Regions from separate parts of the Arthrobacter sp. 10N418 genome, predicted to be linked through region 1. Evidence: riboswitches for the same ligand, from Rfam matches in the RefSeq annotation. Region 1 holds a riboswitch; each other region holds the start of a gene.
The links. Region 1 has a riboswitch for S-adenosylmethionine ahead of AC1DCZ_RS12355 (DUF1737 domain-containing protein). Riboswitches for the same ligand answer to the same signal wherever they lie in the genome.
Positions count from the first base shown of each region.

Region 2: it holds a riboswitch for S-adenosylmethionine, as region 1 does, so the genes downstream of both, AC1DCZ_RS08240 (aminotransferase class V-fold PLP-dependent enzyme) here and AC1DCZ_RS12355 (DUF1737 domain-containing protein) in region 1, are expected to answer to the same signal.
Region 3: it holds a riboswitch for S-adenosylmethionine, as region 1 does, so the genes downstream of both, AC1DCZ_RS01140 (bifunctional o-acetylhomoserine/o-acetylserine sulfhydrylase) here and AC1DCZ_RS12355 (DUF1737 domain-containing protein) in region 1, are expected to answer to the same signal.

Region 1 is NZ_JBFTIK010000013.1:149,090-155,393, reverse strand. It holds gene AC1DCZ_RS12370 (glutamate--cysteine ligase 2) at 1-584, shown strand, start outside; gene AC1DCZ_RS12365 (O-succinylhomoserine sulfhydrylase) at 571-1,779, opposite strand; gene AC1DCZ_RS12360 (rhodanese-like domain-containing protein) at 1,780-2,199, opposite strand; gene AC1DCZ_RS12355 (DUF1737 domain-containing protein) at 2,196-2,507, opposite strand; SAM riboswitch class IV at 2,521-2,635, opposite strand; gene AC1DCZ_RS12350 (ATP-grasp domain-containing protein) at 2,938-3,870, shown strand; gene AC1DCZ_RS12345 (glycosyltransferase family 2 protein) at 3,857-5,167, shown strand; gene AC1DCZ_RS12340 (aminodeoxychorismate lyase) at 5,212-6,201, opposite strand; gene cls (cardiolipin synthase) at 6,296-6,304, shown strand, end outside.
Region 2 is NZ_JBFTIK010000008.1:19,608-25,911, reverse strand. It holds gene AC1DCZ_RS08245 (class I SAM-dependent methyltransferase) at 1-402, opposite strand, end outside; gene AC1DCZ_RS08240 (aminotransferase class V-fold PLP-dependent enzyme) at 479-1,948, opposite strand; SAM riboswitch class IV at 1,983-2,096, opposite strand; gene hisN (histidinol-phosphatase) at 2,176-2,988, opposite strand; gene rsgA (ribosome small subunit-dependent GTPase A) at 3,078-4,193, opposite strand; gene aroA (3-phosphoshikimate 1-carboxyvinyltransferase) at 4,177-5,598, opposite strand; gene AC1DCZ_RS08220 (DoxX family protein) at 5,606-6,154, opposite strand.
Region 3 is NZ_JBFTIK010000001.1:259,488-265,791, reverse strand. It holds gene AC1DCZ_RS01150 (MFS transporter) at 1-230, opposite strand, end outside; gene metX (homoserine O-acetyltransferase MetX) at 432-1,625, opposite strand; SAM riboswitch class IV at 1,637-1,752, opposite strand; gene AC1DCZ_RS01140 (bifunctional o-acetylhomoserine/o-acetylserine sulfhydrylase) at 1,906-3,222, opposite strand; SAM riboswitch class IV at 3,287-3,402, opposite strand; gene AC1DCZ_RS01135 (VOC family protein) at 3,610-4,248, shown strand; gene AC1DCZ_RS01130 (CPBP family intramembrane glutamic endopeptidase) at 4,345-5,112, opposite strand; gene AC1DCZ_RS01125 (histidine phosphatase family protein) at 5,201-5,881, shown strand; gene hutI (imidazolonepropionase) at 5,932-6,304, opposite strand, start outside.

The DNA of each region.
Region 1 (6,304 bases):
CTGCGGGCCCGTCGATGATCTTCGGCAGCCTGGCCGTCTACCGGCGCGTGGTCCGCAGGCTGCTGGAAAGCGGCGTGCTGTTCGACGAAGGCATGATCTACTTCGACGCCCGGCTGTGCCGGCACCATCCGACCGTGGAGATCAGGGTGGCCGACGTGTGCCTCGGGTCCGAGGACACCGCACTGATCGCGGTCCTGGTGCGCGCGCTCGTGGAATCGGCAAGCCGGGAGTGGAACGACGGCGTCGAGCCCGCCCCCGTGCCCACGGTTCTCCTGCGGATGGCCGCCTGGCAGGCGAGCAACTGCGGTGTGGCCGGGCAGCTGCTGGATTTCGGCAGCTTCCGGCCCGCCCCTGCCCGGGAGGTCGTCGAAGCGCTCGTGGACTACGTGGCACCGGTGCTGGCAGAGCAGGGCGAACTCCCCCTGGTACGCGCGGGCGTGAAGCGGATCCTCGAGCAGGGCACCGGTTCCCAGGCACAGCGCCGCCACTTCAGCGATGCCGGGCTGGCCGGCGTCGTTGCCCACGCGGTCAACGTGACAACGCAGCAGGGCATCGGGAAGGCAGTTCCGGCTAGATCTGCTTGAGCGCCTGCCCGAGGTCGCGGATGAGGTCCTCGACGTCTTCCAGGCCCACGGACAGCCGCACTACGCCGTCACTCAGTCCGATCGACGCCCGGCCTTCCGGGCCCATGGCGCGGTGGGTCGTCGTCGCCGGGTGCGTGATGAGGGACTTCGAATCACCCAGGTTGTTGGAGATGTCGATGATCCGCAGCGCATCAAGGAGGGCGAAGGCCGCCTCTTTCGCGGAGCGCCCTGGCGAGGGGCAAAGCTCCAGCGTGAGTACGGTGCCGCCGGCCTTCATCTGCTTCGCGGCGAGATCGTACTGCGGGTGGGACTGCAGCAGCGGATACTTGACCCAACCGACGGCGGGCTGCTCTTCCAGCCATTGGGCCAGGCGCAGCGCCGACGCCGAGGAGTGGTTGACGCGCAGCGCCATGGTTTCCAGGCCCTTGGCCAGGACCCAGGCGTTGAAGGCGGACAGTGCCGGACCGGTGTGCCGCATGAGCTGCTTGACGGGCCCGTCCACGAACTCCTTGGTTCCCAGGATGGCACCCCCCAGGACCCGGCCCTGCCCGTCAATGTGCTTGGTGCCGGAGTAGACGATCACGTCCGCGCCGAGGTCTCCGCAGCGCTGCAGCAGGGGAGTGGCGAAGACGTTGTCGACGACGACGGTGGCTCCCGCGGCGTGCGCGAGTTCGCTCACCGCGGCGATGTCGACGATTTCCTGCATCGGGTTCGACGGCGACTCGAAGAAGACCGCCGTCGTCGGCTTGGACAACGCGGTCCGCCACTGGTCCAGGTCCGGGCCGTCGACGAAGACCGTCTCCACGCCCCAGCGGGGCAGGATTTCGTTGAGAATCACGAAGCAGGAGCCGAAGAGCGAGCGGGCCGCGACCACACGGTCACCGGCCCCGAGCAGCGCGCCGAGAGCAGTGAAGACGGCGGACATGCCCGATGCCGTGGCGAAGCATGCCTCGGTGCCTTCGAGCAGCCGGAGCCGTTCCTGGAAGGTCGCGACCGAGGGGTTGCCGTAGCGGGAGTAGACGAAGCGCTCGTCCTCGCCGGTGAAGGCGCGCTCGGCGGCGGCGGCGGATTCGTAGACAAATCCGGAGCTCAGGAAGATCGGTTCGGTGGTTTCCTGGAAGCCGGTGCGGTCAAGGCCGCCGCGGACAGCCTGGGTGTCGGGGCTCCAGCCGGCGGCGTCGGGGTTGAAAGTCACTTATTTCTTTCCAATGCTGGTGGGCAGGCCGCGGTTCTTCCAGCCGTTGACGGTCCGGTCGCCGTAGCGGTCCGGTTCGCCTTCGAAGCCTTCGAGGACGTTGTACGAGGTGTACCCGGCCTGCGTGGCTGCGGTCGCAGCAGCGATGGAGCGGGCCCCGGAGCGGCAGAGGAACACGAGTTCGACGGCGGTGTCCTCCGGCACCCGCGCCTTCAGTTCGGCGATGAACCGCGAATTGGGGACGCCGCCGGCAAGGTTCCACTGGATGAACAGGGGGCCGTTTGGCTGTTCGGTCGCGGCCGCGGTTTCCGGGATGCCGATGTGGGCCCATTCGCCCTCCGTGCGGACGTCCACCAGTATGGCGCCGTCCTGCAGCTTGGCCCAGGCCTCCTGTGGGCTGAGGTCTCCGGCGTAGGTCATGAGTGGCCCTCGAAGGCGTCTTCCGAGCCGAAACCGTCGCTCTCCAGATCATCCACAGCGCTGGCGACGGCGGCGTCCGCGCTGGCGATGGCGGCCGGCAGGACGACGGCCTGGGCCACGATCACGGTGCTGCCGTCGAAGGTGGCCGAGGCGCTTCCATGCAGGACGTAGCCGTCGGCCAGTGCGGCCGAGACACGCTCGCAGAAGGCGCGGTCATCGGGGCCGGTGAAAAGCCGGTAGGCCAGTTTTTCCTCCGCGGCCGTTTCGGGTGCGGCGGGAGGTGCCGCTGGGGTGGACGCGTCAGGCATGACGGATCTCCTTCTTTCACGCTTGCAGATCGAATGGTCGATGATGCCGAGTCTTCACCTGAGGCACCCCGCCGTGGGAGGAGGGTTGCCGACCGGCCAGTCAGGGCTTGACGCCGGTTCTCATTACTCCCCAAAAACGTAACACTTACTTCTCCGGCCCGCACCGCCGCCGTCGTCATGTTAAGTAACCGGCCCGCCCGCGGCGCTCGGTCTCCCCGGGCGGCCCGGGCCCCCGGCGGTCAAAAACCGGGTCAAAGACAAGGCGCCGTAGTGCCACAAGAGGGGGTATTACCCGTGCGGGATTCCGGTTCCGGCCCGACAGTTCGAGTGGTGCCTACTCGGGCGTTCCCCCGGGCCGCTCGCATTTACTGGGAGTGCACGTTCGGTTGGCTCCCGTCCGCCCGCTCAGCACCGAAATGGAGAAACTCTGATGCCCCGCATCCTCGTCACCGGCATCGGCGGGCCCGCGGGCCGCGCCGTCGCCGCCCAGCTCAGGGCCCGGGGCTTTCCGGTCCTTGGCACAGACTTCCGTGACCTTCCCGCCGAGGCCGGCCTCACCGTCGTCGCGGTCCCTCCCGCCACCGATCCGGAAAGGATTTCGGCGCTGCGCCGGCTCATTGCCGGCGAGAAGATCGACCTGGTGATCCCGACGCTCAGCGAGGAACTTCCGCAGATCGCGGCGGCCCGTGCCGGGTTCGGGGCGGACGTGCGCGTCATCATCGGGGACCCCGGCCCGGTGGCCCTCGCCAACGACAAGCTCTTCACCGCGTGGCAACTCCGGCAGGGAGGCGTCCCCGTCCCCCGCTTCGGCGTCCCCGGTGATTTCGCCGACGCAGGCGCCGCGATGGCCGCGCTCGGCGGCCCTGTCGTGATCAGGCCGCGGGTCTGCCGCGGCGGACGCGGGGTGATCGTCGTCGACGGCACCACCGGTGTGGATTGGGCCAGCCTTCCGGAAGGGCAGATTGTCCAGGAGTTCATCCCTGGCACCGGGTACGGGCCCATGGTCTTCGGCACGCCCGCGCACAACAGCACGGCGCCGTTCGCCGTCGTCGTCGAAAAGACCGAACTGGCCGACGGTAACGCGGTGTCCGCCCGCCGTTTGGGAACGGGAGAGTCCATGGACGTGGGCAATGTGGCGATGGCTGCCGTCCGGGCTCTCGGTCTGACCGGCCCGGTCGATGTCGATGTCCGACGCCGCGGGGACGGGACCCCGGTGGTGCTTGCGGTGACCGCCCGCTTCGGCGCGAACAGCGAAGCTGCTCCCGAACTCCTCGATGCCGTCCTGGCGTCGTTCACGCTTCCCTCTTTCAACCCGGCATCGTTCCGTCCAGGCGCGGGAGCCTACGCCAGTGTCCTGGTTTGAACCAGCGGTCCCGGGGGCACTGTTCCTGCTTTTGCTCCTCGGCTTGCCGATCCTCGTGTCCGGTCTCGTGAAACTCCTGATCCTGCCGTTGGCGGTCTGGTTCGAAGTCCGGGCCTCCCGTCGGCGGCGCCGCGGTGTGCCAACTCTCCTGGATGAGTGGCCCAGCGTCTCGATCATTGTCCCGGCCTACAACGAGGCAACGGTCATTGAGGACTGCGTTCGGTCCATCCAGCTCACCCGGTACGACCGGTACGACGTCATCCTCGTGGACGACGGTTCCACCGACAACACCGCCGGGCTGATGCAAGGCCTCGCGGCAGCCGATCCGCGGATCACCGTCCTGACGCAGGCCAACGCCGGCAAGGGGGCCGCCCTTAACCTGGGCATCCGCAACGCCACCGGCGACGTCCTCATGTTCGCTGATGCGGACGGGACCTTTTCCGCCCGCACGGTCCTCCGGATGCTCCGGGGCTTCGAGGACAAGCGCACCGGCGCTGTCTGCGGCGACGACAGGGCGGTGAATCTGAACCGGGTGCAAACCCGGGTGCCGGCCTTCACCAGCCACATCGAAATCGGCATGGTCCGGCGCGCGCTGGCGCTGATCGGCGGCCTTCCCGTCGTCTCCGGCCACATCGGGGCGTTCCGCCGCGCGGTCATCGAGGACATCGGGCCGTTACGGGAAGACATGGTGGGGGAGGACCTGGAACTGACCTGGCGGGTGCACAAGGCCGGCTACCGGGTGGTCTTCGCCCCGCGTGCCCTCGTCTATGCGGAGTCGCCGTTGACCATCGGCGCGCTCTGGCGGCACCGTGTCCGGCGGGCCCGCGGCCTGCTGCAAACCATGGGTGCCCACACGGGGATGATCGGCAACCCCCGCCACGGCCGGTTCGGGGCGTACCTGCTGTTCACTGCCTTGACGATGGTGGTCCTCCCGGTTGCCCAGCTCCTGGCTCTTCCCTATCTGGCGTTCCTGCTCGCCCTCGGCCGCAGTCCGCTGGACGCCGAGGTATGGGGTTTCCTTGGCTGGACCGGGCTCTGCGTCACAGTCGTCCTCTCCGTGTTTGCGCTGGGCATGAACCGGGCGCGGAAGGACCTGCGTCACGTATGGGCGCTCCCGCTCATTCCGTGCTACCCGGTGTTCACGGGCCTGACGATGGTGGCAGCGCTGGCCCAGGAACTCCGCGGCAAGGAAGCGCTGTGGAACAAGCTGGCCCGGAACGGCGCCGTCAGCGTCGAGGGTCTGGCACTGTCGCCGCGACCACTGGATACCGGGACTGGGGATGGGCGCCTTAAATGACTGCCCCGCGTTGCTTAGGGTTGGGGCGGGGGTGGATGCCGGCGTTATTGGACCGTGGCGAAGAGCGCGTCGAGCTCCGCCGTCAGCTGCTTGCGCAGCGCCGGGGTGCCGATTTCCTGGCCGTCGATGTGATTGACGGGCGCCAGGAGCCGGATGCTTGAGATCAGCCACACGGCGTCGGCGTCCATCAGATCCTTTGGTTCCAGGGGTCCGTAGCCCAGTTCCCAGCCGGCTGCCTTGGCTGCCGTGAACAAGGCACCCTGGGACGTTCCCGGCAGGATGCCGCTGTCCAGCTGGGGTGTGATGAGCCTCCGGACCGTGCGGACGCCGCCGGCGCCGTCGTCGGAGGTTTCCAGATGCGCCAGCAGCACGGTCGACGTCGGGCCCTCCAGGACCCGTCCGTCCGAGGAGGTGAAGATGACGTCGTCGGCGCCGTGCTTGTGGGCGTATCGCAGGGCCGCCATGTTCACGGCATAGGAGAGCGTCTTGGCGCCGAGCAGGAGCCACGGGGCGCGCTCGCCGATGTCGCTGTCGTAGCCGCGGTCCAGCAGGATCACATCGATCCCGGTCTCCCGCTGGCGCCTGCCGGCAGCCGGGGGCGGGGATGCCTGGACCCAGCAGGTGGGCGCCGACGCGCCCTCGACCCCGCGGCTGGCCAGCAGCTTCACGACGACTTCATCCGTGCCCGCTTCTGTGTTCGCTTCCATGCCGACGACGTCGACCGTGGCGGGATCGTGCTGGTTCCGGTACTCACGGATCGCGGTGTCGATCGCGCGCCGCCATGCGTCCTCGGCCGGAATGTCCAGGTCCAGGAGCCGGGCCGAGCCGGCCAGACGGTTCAGGTGGGCCTGGATCTTGCGGGGATGGCCGCCGACGGCCAGCAGGGACTCGAACACGCCGTCGCCGCGGGTAGCACCTTGGTCCGTGGCCATCAGCTGTGGCGTGGAGGCGTCGACAATGCGGCCGTTCTCGAACTCGGAATCCAGGAAGACCAACACCGTGGCGGGCACGGGAACAGCGGCAGGAGAAGTCATGGCTACAGCTTAGTGCGGCCGATGCCGGGATAGGATTTGCAGGTTGCCCGTTCCGGAACTGTTCCGCGGGTCTGTAGCTTTGAGGGGTTCGCCTGTGCTGTGG
Region 2 (6,304 bases), on a different contig from region 1:
CTCCGTGCTGGCCGGAAGGGGATCACACCAGTGCCAGGCCTGGGCCACCGTGACAAGGTCGAAGGCTTCAGCCTCGAGTCCGGTGTCCTCCGCCGTTCCCACGACGGCGGGGACCCCCGGAAGCGTCCGGCGCAGTTGCTCCAGCATGTCCGCCGAGGGATCGACCGCGACCGTGTGCAGTCCACGATCGATCAGCAGCGCGGTGAACTTGCCGGTTCCGGCGCCGATGTCGGCGGCATTCCGTGCCCCGGCCGGGATCAGCCAGTCTGCCGATTCGCCAGGATAGCCCGGGCGGACACGCTCGTAGTGTTCCCCGCCGTCCTGGAAGCTTTGCCCGAGCTCCTGGCGCCGTCCGCTGTGCAGTTTGGGTCCGTTGTGGAGCCTGGGGCCGCCGCGTGCCACGTGCGATCTCCTTCGGGAAAGTCCTGGTGTTGTGGATACCTTTCGAATTTACCGCACTCGCGCTGGCCGCCAGGGCCTAGTCTTCAGTACACGGCGCCGCGCCTGCGGTGCCGGGTGTGTTCGGCGCCCAGTGCGGGTATCTGCGGGTGTCGTTCGCCGGCACCCACCGGCCGGCGTCCACCACGTAGTCCCAGCCAAGTCCGGTCTGCCGGAGTTGTTCGATGCCGGCCAGCAGCCGCTGCGCATCCTCCAGCCGTGAGCCGAGGCCGAAGCTGGCCCGCAGGGAGCCGGCGGGCAGGCCGAGCCGCTTGAGCAGCGGGTGGGCGCAGAAGCGGCCGTCGCGCAGGCCGATGCCGTGTTCGGCAGAAAGATAGGCGGCCACAAGGCCGGCGTCGTATCCTTCGACCGAGAAATTGACGACGCCGATGGTGCCGGTGCCCTCCCCGTCGCCATCTGCGGCGGTGTCCGTGAAGATGTGGTGGACGCCCACGCCGTCGATGCCCTGGAGCCCGTCGACAAGGAAAGCGCGGATGGCGTTCTCATGGGCGTGCCACTGCTCCTGGTCCAGGGCGGCGATCACTTCCGTGGCGCGGGCCAGCGTCGCTGCGCCCAGGACATTGGGGGATCCGCCTTCGTGCCGTGCGGGGCCGGTGGTCCAGCTGACCGAATCGAGCCGTGCGTCACGGACGGCGCCGCCGCCGGCCAGGTGCGGGGTGCCGGCGTCGAGCCAGTCGGGGCGTCCCACCAGGACGCCCGCACCGAACGGCGCGTACAGCTTGTGGCCGGAGAAGGCGACGTAGTCGACGTCGTCGGCGGCGATATCGATCCGCCGGTGCGGCGCCAGCTGGGCGGCGTCGACGACGATCCTCGCCCCGAACTCGTGCGCCAGGGCGGCCAGTGTCCGGATGGGCAGGATTTCCCCGGTGACGTTGGAGGCTCCGGTCACGGCAAGCAGGCTGATGCCCCCGTGCGCCAGTTCCCCGCGCAGCTTCTCCACTGTGGCCGTGAGGGTGGGGGCCGCGACGACGCTGCGGTGGGGCACGCTCTGCCACGGCAGGAGGTTGGCGTGGTGTTCGATGTCGAGGTAAAGCACCTCGCCGGTGTGCCGGCCCCCGCTCACGGGCAGGCATCCGGCCAGCAGGTTGAGGGAGTCGGTGGTGTTCCGGGTGAAGATGACGGAGTCATCGGCGCGGCCGCCGACGAAGTCCCGCACGAGGCCCCGGGCGTTCTCGTATACTGACGTGCTGATCTGGGAGGCGTAGCCAGCGCCGCGGTGCACGCTCGCATAGAACGGCAGGATCTCGTTCAGGTAGGCAGAGACCACGGACAGGGCCGGGGCCGAGGCGCCGTAGTCCAGGTTGGCGTAGCGGACGTGTCCGCCGTTGATCAGCGGAGCCTGGATCTCTGCACCCGTTACCGCGGAGAGCGGCCGGCGGGCGATGGCGAACCGTGCGTCGGAGTCCGCACCGGACAGCAGAACGTCGGGGCGGCCCGCCTGGGAGCCTGCAGTGGCACGGATGGCGGCGGGAAAAGTGGAAGTTGTCATGGGACCTCGCTCGAAAAGGACCCCACGCACCGGGGATCCGCGCTTGCCGGGTCCGTACCGGACCGGCCAGGTCGTCACCCGGGGCACCCCACCGCGAATGGAGGGTTGCCGGCCAGCAAACCGGGGTTTTGCGCTGGCACTCGTGACCTGCTTCGAGCCTAGGACATCCGCGCAGCCGGGGAAAAGGCCGGGCGCCAATGTGAAGCGCTTTGTTACGGGACGGGCGCTTAGAGGAGGTCGTCCAGGCCCGGGTTGAGGCGCTTCAGGACTTCTGAGTGGAGGATCGAGTTCGTTGCCAGGGCGTTGCCGCCGAACGGGCCGTCTTCGCCTTCCAGGGACGTGAAGCGGCCGCCGGCTTCCGTCACGATCGGCACCAGGGCGGCCATGTCGTAGAGGTTCAGCTCCGGCTCGCAGGCGATGTCGACCGCACCCTCGGCCACCAGGCAGTAGGACCAGAAATCGCCGTAGGCCCGGGTGCGCCAGACTTCCTCGGTGAGGCCCAGGAACTCGTCCAGGTTGCCGCGCTGCTTCCAGCCGGTCAGGCTCGAGTAGGACAGTGAGGCGTCCGAGAGCTCGGAGACGTTGGACACCCGCAGCCGGGTGGCCGCAGCAAGCGAACGGCCCGTGTAGGCGCCGGCACCCTTGGCCGCCCACCAGCGCTTCCCCAGTGCCGGGGCGCTGACGACGCCGACGACCGGTTCGCCCTCGTCCACGAGGGCGATCAGGGTGGCCCAGACCGGGACGCCCCGGACAAAGTTCTTGGTGCCGTCGATCGGGTCGATGATCCAGCGGCGGGAGCCATGGCCGGAACTGCCGAATTCCTCGCCGAGGACGGCGTCGCGGGGGCGGGAACGGGACAGCTGGCCCCGGATGGCCTCCTCCGCGGATTTGTCGGCGTCGGTCACAGGCGTGAGGTCGGGCTTCGTCTCGATCCGGAGGTCGAGCGCCTTGAAGCGGCTCATGGTCTGGGAATCTACGGAATCTGCCAGTACATGGGCAAGGCGCAGGTCATCGTTGTAGCTCGAAGCGGGTTGACTCATGGTTCCAAACTACCGCCAAAGCGGGCCGCCAGGCGGTAGGCCACGTCGCGGCGCCGCAGGCCGGGGGACCGGCAGCCCGGCCGTAGGCCCTAGGAGACGGTGCCCAGTTCCTTGACGTCCGGGGCTTCCATCCGCGGGTCAGTCCCCAACAGCCGGCGCAGCGAGGCGAGCCGGGCCGGGCCGGAGCCTCCCGCGTGGCCGGCGGCCACCCAGGCGTCGACCCCGCAGTTGACGGCGGTGGAATCGTGCTTGCAGCCACGCTCGCAGTCATCGGTACCCGGCTCGAGGTCGGGGAAGGAGCGCAGGATCCGGTCCGGATCCACATGGGCCAGGCCGAAGGACCGGATGCCGGGGGTGTCGATGATCCAGCTGCCGGCCGGGGCATCGTTGACTTTCAGGGCCAGCGCCGAGGAGGAGGTGTGGCGTCCGCGGCCGGTCACGGCATTGACGCCGCCGGTGGCCCGCTCGGCTCCCGTGAGCGCGTTGACCATGGTGGACTTGCCGACGCCGGAGTGGCCCAGCATAACCGTGACCTTGCCGTCGAGGTAGCCGCGCAGCTGGGACACCGCGTCCTTATCCAGCCGCGCGGAGAGTCCGTCGTCCGAGCGGGCGTCGATGCCGGACGCAGCCGAATCCGCCGTCTTGGAGATGATCACCGGGAAGTCGAGGTGCCGGTAGTTGGACAACAGCTCCGCGGGGTCCTTGACGTCAGCCTTTGTGACGAGCAGCAGCGGTGCAATGCCGGCATCGTAGGCGGCCACGAGGGCCCGGTCGATGAAGCCTGTCCGCGGCTCCGGATTGGCCGCAGCGACCACCACCACGAGCTGGTCCGCGTTGGCGACGACGGCGCGTTCAATGGGGTCGGTGTCATCGGCGCTGCGCCGCAGGAGCGTCTTGCGGTCCTGGATCTTGACCAGGCGGGCGAGGGTGTCCGGTTCACCGCTGACGTCTCCGACCAGGGAGACGAAATCGCCGGCGACCACTGGGGAGCGGCGAAGTTCGCGGGCCCTGGCGGCGATGATCTTGCGTTCGTCGTCGGTGCCTTCGCCAACGACGGCAGTGTAGCGCCCGCGGTCCACGGTGATGATCCGCCCGGTGACCGCCTCGTCGTAGCTGGGCCGGTCCTTGGTCCGGGGGCGGGTGCCTTTTTTGTTGGGGCGGATCCGGACGTCGGATTCATCCCACGAGTCAGTGCTGCGTGCCAACAGTGGCATCCTTCTCTTCGGCGGGGGCCGCGTGTTCCGTGGCGGAGCCCGGCAGGGCACCGTGGGCCAGCATCGCGGTCCAGAGCTGCGGGAAGTCCGGCATGGTTTTGGCCGTGGTGCCGATGTCGTCGACTTCGACGCCGGGTACTGCCAGGCCCAGGATGGCGCCTGCCGTGGCCATACGGTGGTCCGCGTAACTGTGGACGACGCCCCCGTGCAGGGCTGCCGGGCGGATGATCAGGCCGTCGGAGGTTTCCTCGGCATCGCCGCCGAGTCGGTTGATTTCGGCTACCAGTGCGGCGAGACGGTCCGTCTCGTGTCCCCTGAGGTGCGCGATGCCGCTCAGGCGCGAAGGGCCGGTAGCCAGGGCGCACAGGGCTGCGACGGTGGGGGCGAGTTCGCTCGTTTCGTCGAAGTCGGCGCCCCGGATCTCCGGCCCGCCGGTGACGGTGAGTGTGCCGTTTTCCAGCGTGACGGCGGCTCCCATGGTGGCCAGGATGCTGCGCCAGAGATCGCCGACCTGGGTGGTCCCGGACGGCCAGTCCGGGATCCGCACCGTGCCGCGGGTGGCCAGGGCCGCCGCCAGGAACGGGCCGGCGTTGGAGAGGTCTTGTTCGATCCTGTGGTCGAAAGCCCTGATGCTGCCGGGCGAGACGATCCAGTGGTCCGGGCGCGAGTCGTCCACGTCTACGCCCACGCCGCGCAGCACGGAAACGGTCATATTGATGTGGTCGAGGCTCGGCACGGGCGGTCCGACGTGCTCCAGGTGCAGCCCGTCCGCGAAGCGCGCCCCGGCCAGCAGCAGCGCGGACACGAACTGCGAGGAGGCGCTGGCGTCGATGACAAGGTGGCCGCCGTGCACTGCGCCGGCGCCCTGCACGGTGAACGGCAGCGAGGACGCCGGGCCGCCGTCGGGGCTGCCGACCGCGACGCCGAGCCCCGTGAGGGCCTCGATGATGGTTCCCATCGGCCGCTTGCGGGCGTGTGGGTCCCCGTCAAAGAGTGTCAGGCCCTGGCGCAAGGCAGCGACCGGGGGAACGAACCGCATGACGGTGCCGGCCAGGCCGCAGTCGATGGACGCCGTGGTTGCGGGTGCGTCGAGGCTGATCGGGGTGATGCTCAGGTCAGGGCCAAAGGCGCCGTCGCCGGGGACTTCAGTGATGGTGGCCCCGAGTTGGCGCAAGGCGTCGATCATGAGGGCCGAATCACGGGAGTGCAGGGGGGCGCGCAACCGCGACGGCCCGTCTGCGAGGGCTGCCAGCACCAGGTACCTGTTGGTCAGGGACTTGGACCCCGGGACCGTAACGGTGGCGTCGACCGGCCGACCGGCGAACGGGGCCGGCCAATGCAGGCCGCTGCCGGACGGGGCCGGGCCGGATGGTGCGGTGGAGGTGGCGCCAGTCATTGCCGTCTTAGGCCCCGACTGCGTGGTCTACGGCCTTGCGCACTGCTTTGTCGGCCTTCTTCAGCCGCTTGCCGGTGTTCTTCCTGGCATCGGCGGCGAGGTGCCCCGCGTTCTTTCTGGCGTCGGCGGCGAGGTGCTCGGCGCGCCAGGCCAGGCTCGGTTTGCCGGCTGTGTCCACGGAGGCCAGCAGCACGCCCCCGGTGAGCGAGACGTTCTTGAGGAGCTGCTTGCGGCGGGCGTCCCGGCCCTGCTTGGAGGAGATGTCCGCACTGCGCCATTCAACGTAGCCGTTGAGAGCGGAGATAACGGCCAGGACAGTGGCGGCAAGGCGGGCCGATTTGCCGAGGGCAAAGCACGCGCCTGCGCCGATCTGGGTGCCGCCAATGACCCGGGCCAGCACTTTCTCGTTGGTCTGGAACGGCAGCGATTCGGCCGCGCGGCGCAACAGGGGAGACAGCTGTGCCGCAGTGTCATCCGCGTTCCTTAGCTTGTCCATGCCTGCGAGGACGAAACTGGAGGCGAGCATGGGTCGGGCGAGAAAACGGACAAAGGACATGAATTTCCTCCTGGATGGACGAGCCGCGGACGCTGTGCGGGAGAACCGGTTCCAGTCTTGCACTTTTGCGGAATATTTGCCTGTTGCGGGTGGTTGTGAATTGCAGGTCCCCGACACGCTTTGTGGCCGGGTTATGAGCAAGTCGGGCCC
Region 3 (6,304 bases), on a different contig from region 1:
ATGAAGCCGACCGCGTAGGTGAGGAACGCGGCAAGGATGCCGTCCAGTTCCGTGTTGGAGTTGGGGAAGAACATCTTGCCGAACACCAGCGTTGCCGCGGAGGCGTAGAGGAAGAATTCGTACCACTCGACGACGGTGCCGGCCATGGAGGCCGCAACCACCTTCTTCAGTCCCGACGTATTGACGTCAGGCTCTGCTGTGCGCCTTGCGGCGGCCTTTTCCATACTCATTGGAACTCCTTCGGCGTCGCCATCGACACCCTGTGGACCATTGGACTGAGGACGCGTGTGACGTAGGGCACGGCGCGTCATTCCTCACGAGTATGGACTCTCCCGCCCGTGGCCTCAACCGCCATTAGTGCAAGGCATATCTGCAAAAACGCACACCCGCGCGTCCTGCACCAGGGCATGGCGGACCTGCCGGTCCAGCCGCTAGGCGAAGAAGATCCGGCGGAGCTGCCCGCTCAGCTGCCCGATTTCAGTCAGGAAGCCGTCATGGCCGATCGGCGCCTCTATCAGGTGCAGGTCCGCCCCGCCCGGCAGGGCGTCGGCGAGTTCCCGGGACTGGGCCGGGAAATACAGCCGGTCCGAGTCCACTGCCGCGACCAGGAACTCCGCGGTGGCCGGCGCCAGGGCCTCCTCGAGGCCCCCCCGTCCGCGGCAGATATCGTGGCTCATAAGGGACTCGGTAATGGCGATGTAGCTGTTGGCGTCGAAGCGCCGGACCAGCTTGTTGCCCTGGTGGTCCAGATAGCTTTCCACCTGGTAGCGGCCGCGGCCGGCCACCGATCCGGCCTCCAGCGGCGCCTCGGATTCCTGGGCGTTCCGGCCGAACCGTCCGTCCAGTTCCGCGGCAGAACGGTAGGTGATGTGCGCGATCCGGCGCGCCAGGGCCAAGCCGGCTTCCGGCTCCGGGCCGTCGTAGTAATCGCCGCCGTTGAAGTTGGGATCCTGGCGGATGGCCAGGGTCTGGGCCTGGGCGAAGGCGATCTGCTCTGCCGTGCTGCTCGCGCCCACGGAAATAACGGCGCAGCGGCGGACCCGGCCGGGGTACGTGACGGCCCATTCGAGGGCTCGCGCCCCGCCGAGGGATCCGCCCAGAACCGCGTACCAGCTTCCGATTCCCAGGGCATCCGCGAGCCGGGCCTCGGCCGCGGTGGTGTCCCGGAGGGTGGCGAGCGGAAACCTGGAGCCCCAGGGGCGCCCGTCCGGAGCCGGCGTCGAAGGCCCGGTGGAGCCGTAGCAGCCGCCGAGGATGTTGATCGAGACGACGAAGTACTTGTCCGTGTCCACGGGAGCGCCCGGGCCGGCGAGCTGTTCCCACCAGCCGGGCTCTTCGCTCGCGCCGCGGGTGACGTGGGTGTCTCCGGTCAGGGCGTGTTCGATCAGCACCGCGTTGGAGGCGTCCGCGCTCAGGGTCCCCCACGTCTCATAGCCCAGGACCACATCCGGCAGCCGGCCGCCGGATTCGAGGTCCAGGGCTCCGATCCGGAGGTACCGGACGGTGCCATCGGGTACCGCCGCGTCGGCCACCACCGCCTCAGGCGGCACGGGAGCTGCGGGCTCGTTCTTGTTCTCGGAGGGCTTGGTTCCGGGTACACCACTGCGGGTGACGGCAATCGTCATGAGAGGACCTAACTTCGCGCTTGCCCGCCGTCAGCTGACCGGCAGGCCAGGTCTTCACCCGGGGCACCCCGCCGCAAATGGAGGGTTGCCGGCCAGCAAGCCGGGGCTGTCACTGGCACTCATGACCTCCACTGAGTCTACGAAACCCGGTGCGGGAATGGCCAAGATTGTGACTTCCATGTGACAGGACTGCGTCCTGTACACCGAGACCGCCGGAAACCGACGAGTTCGCCCGGGCCTTACGGCGACGTCGACGGTTTCCGGCGAATTCGGGGGGTCCCTAGGCGCCCTTCGCGGCGCGGAATCCGGCGTCGAGGTCCGCGATGATGTCATCGATGTGCTCCAACCCGACGGAGAGCCGCACGAGTCCCGGGGTGACGCCGGCGATCTCCTGCTGCTCCGGCGTCAGCTGGCTGTGCGTGGTCGACGCCGGATGGATGACGAGGGAACGGACGTCGCCGATGTTCGCCACGTGCGAGTGCAGTTCCAGGGCGTCGACAAAACGCTTGCCGGCCTCCGCTCCTCCGGCGATGTTGAACGCGACGACGGCGCCGGTCCCCTTGGGCCCGTATTTGCGGCCCCGCTCGTACCAGCGGCTGGACGGCAGCCCGGCGTAGGCGACGGATTCGACGTCGTCCCGCGCCTCCAGCCATTCGGCCACCCTGACGGCGTTGGCGACGTGCCGTTCGACGCGCAGGCTCAGGGTTTCGATGCCCTGGGCGATGAGGAAGGCGTTGAAGGGTGAGACCGCCGAGCCGAGGTCGCGCAGCAGCTGGACCCGGGCCTTGAGGATGTAGGAAAGGTTGGCGCCCAGGGCGCCGTCCTTGCCGAGGTCGCGGGCGTAGACGAGGCCGTTGTAGGTGGGGTCCGGGGTATTGAAGCCCGGGAACCGCTCGGGGTCCTTGCCGAAGTCGAAATTGCCGGAGTCCACGATCACGCCGGCGATCGCGGTACCGTGGCCGCCGAGGTACTTGGTGGCGGAGTGCACGACGATGTCCGCACCCCACTCGATCGGCCGGATCAGGTACGGGGTGGAGAGGGTGTTGTCGACGATCAGCGGCACACCGGCCTCGTGCGCCACCTTCGAGACGCCTTCGATGTCCAGCACGTCCTGGCGCGGATTGGAGACGACCTCGCCGAAGAACAGCTTGGTGTTGGGCCGGACGGCGTCGCGCCACTGCGCCAGGTTGTCGGGGTCCTCGACGAAAGTGACGGAAATGCCGAACTTTTTCAGAGTGTGGGCCAGCAGGTTATAGGTTCCGCCGTACAGGCTGGGGCTCGCCACCACGTGGTCGCCGGCCTCGGCGACGTTGAGGATTGCTAAGGTCTCCGCGGCCTGGCCGGAGCTCAGGAGCAGGGCTGCGAGTCCTCCTTCCAGACTGGCCACGCGCTGCTCTACGGCATCCTGGGTGGGGTTGCCGATCCGGGTGTAGATCGGGGCGAGCTCGGCCAGCGCAAAGCGGTTGGCGGCACTTTCAGCGCTGGGGAACACGAACGACGTCGTCTGGTAGATGGGCAGGGACCGGGCGCCGGTGGCGCTGTCCGGCTCCTGGCCGGCGTGGATCTGGCGGGTTTCGAAGGACCAGGCATTGGACATTGGAGAGCTCCTCAAGTAACCGGGCACAGCCCGCCCCCGGAACCATCGGTCCGGGACGGCACAGGCGCCGCGCTTGCCCTCCGGCGGGCGCCGGACGGCCAGGTCTTCACCCGGGGCACCCCACCGCGATACGAGGGTTGCCGGCCAGCAAGCCGGGGCTGTGTGCTGGCACTCATGACCTGGCATCAGTCTAGGAAGACCCGTCCGGCGCTGGATAGCTTTGTGACGAAAATGAAGATGACGGGCGCTGTAACCGCGCCTCAGGGAACTGGAACCCGCGCACTGGCGGCACCAGCGGGCGCGCCGCACAGGGACCCCGAATGACATCCCACCACGGTTAGGGGACCCTAAGCTGAGAGCTCCATCACAAAGTGCCAAGATGAGGGCATGCGCATGGATCACGTCTCTTACGCCTGTGAACACGATGGCTTGGCAGCCACCACCGAACGAATCGCAACTGCCCTCGGCGTCGAAGCCGTGAAGGGCGGAGTGCACCCCCGGTTCGGGACCCGCAACATGATCATCCCGCTCGCGGGACACAAGTACCTGGAGGTCGTGGAGGTCCTGAACCACCCGGCGTCGGACAAGGCCCCGTTCGGCCAGGCAGTCCGTGCACGCTCCGAAGCGGGCGGCGGCTGGATGGGCTGGTGCGTCGAGGTCGACGACCTCGCCCCCTTCGAGGAGCGGCTGGGCCGCGCCGCCGCCAACGGCAACCGGAAGTTCCCGGACGGCCGCGAGCTGGTCTGGAAGCAGATCGGCATCCTCGGACTCATCGCCGACCCCCAGGTGCCCTACATGCTCAAGTGGGAGGGCGATCCGGCGCTTCACCCCTCCAACGCCTACGAGAGCAACGTCAAGATGTCGGCCCTGACCATTGCCGGCTCGGCAGCACGGGTCACCGAATGGCTCGGCGAACCCGTCGAGAAGCCGCTGGAAGACGTGGCCGTGAACTGGATCGCGCCGCACGGCACCCCCGGCATCCTCTCTGTCACCTTCGAAACAGCCTCCGGAGCCGTCACCATCTGAGGCCCTGACCGCCCCGCACTTCGGCCGGCATCAGCAGGTGTCAATGACGTCACCCATCGATGGCGGCCGATATTTTTTAAGCAACGCGGCGCCCTCTCAGCCCAGGCCGATCGCCTTACCGAAGAGGCTGAAGCCGACGAACGCCACCGTGTCCAGGATGGCGTGGGCGATCACGAGCGGCATCACACGGCGGGTCCGGGTGTAAATGAGGGCGAAGATGACGCCCATGATGGCGTTGCCGATGAACGGTCCGAAGCCCTGGTACAGGTGATAGCTGCCGCGCAGCATGGAACTGGCGAAGATCGCCACGGGCATGCTCCAGCCGAACTTGCCGAACCGGTCCAGCAGGTAGCCCACCACGATCACTTCCTCCACGATGCCGTGCCTGACTGCGGACAGGACCAGCACCGGCACCGTCCACCAGTAGGAGTCAAGCGCACTCGGGATGATCGCCGTCGTGATGCCGAGCGCCCGCCCGGCGGCGTAGAGGCCCAGCGAGGGAACCCCGATCATGGCGGCGAGTCCCACACCCTGCAGCAGGTCCTTGCCGGGCCTGGCGAAGTTGAAGCCGAGCTTCCGGAACGCCGAGGTGCCGTGCTCGCCGGCCGGACGGTGCTCCGTCAGGAAGTAGATCACCAGGACCACCGGGACCAGGGCGAAGACGATGTCCAGCAGCTGGTAGGTGAGGTCGAAGTATTCGCGGGTGCTCTGCGAGCGGTTCAGCGTGGACGTCCCCTGCGCCAGCGGCGCCTTGGTCATCTTGTCCAGCAACTGCACCACGGAATAGACCGCGGACTGGCCCAGCGAGAGCCCCAGGACAATCCACACTTCGATCCGCAGCCGGCGGCGGGAGGGAACCAACATGGTCCTATCTTGCCTGCACTTGCCGAAAGTTTCCTGATGCCGCCACACGTCCCGGGCGGGCCGCGCGCCCGGAACTATGCTGGGGCTTATGAGCGCGCCCGGGAAAATCATTCTGATCCGCCATGGCCAGTCCGCGGCCAATGCCGACACGTCGATCTACAACAGGGTGCCGGATTACCGGATCCCGTTGACCCCGCTGGGAGTGGAGCAGGCCCGGGCGGCCGGCGAGGAAGTGCGCCGGCAGCTGGACGGCCGCCAGGTGTGCGTCTATGTCTCCCCGTACCTCCGGGCCTACCAGACCCTCGAGGCCCTCAACCTGGGTCCGCTGGTGGAGCGGGTGATTGAGGAGCCGCGGCTGCGGGAGCAGGACTGGGCCAATTTCCAGATCGCCGGTGACATCGAGGACCAGAAGGAACTCCGCAACGCCTATGGCCATTTCTTCTACCGCTTCCGCGAAGGCGAGTCCGGCTCCGATGTCTACGACAGGATTTCCTCGTTCATGGAGACCCTCTACCGGCACTGGTCCAAACCGAGCTACGCCCCGAATGCGCTGTTCGTGACCCACGGGCTGACCATGCGCCTCTTCTGCATGCGCTGGTTCCACTGGTCCGTGGAATACTTCGAATCCCTCAACAACCCGGACAACGCCGAGGTCCGGACGCTCCTGCGGACGGCCCGCGGCAAGTATGAGCTGGACAAGGCATTCACCCAGTGGGAGGAGCGCCGCGTGGACGAGACCGTCCTGGACGCGCCGCCCATGTTCTTCTAGCGCGGCTGCGTCCCGCAGGGCCGGCTGCCCGCCTGCCTGGGTGCAGGGGGTCACCTCATGCGCTGGGGGACGCCTGCCCGCCACACGGCGTGGGTCAGCGGGATGCCGGGCCGGTAGGCCAGGTGTGTGGCGGACGGTGCGTTGAGCAGGTGCAGGTCCGCGCGGTGCCCGACGGCGATCGAGCCCACGGCGCGTTCGCCGTCGACGTCGTTCCCGGACTCCCGGCCGAGCGCCAGCGCGCCCCCGTAGGTGGCCGCCCGGACAGCCTCGCGGACGCTGAGGCGCATCTGCAGGACGGCGGTGGCGACGCAGAACGCCATCGAGCTCGTGTAGGACGTGCCGGGGTTGCAGTTGGAGGCCAGCGCGATCTGGACACCGGCGTCGAGCAGCGCCCGGCCCGGAGCCAGCGGCTGGCGCGTGGAG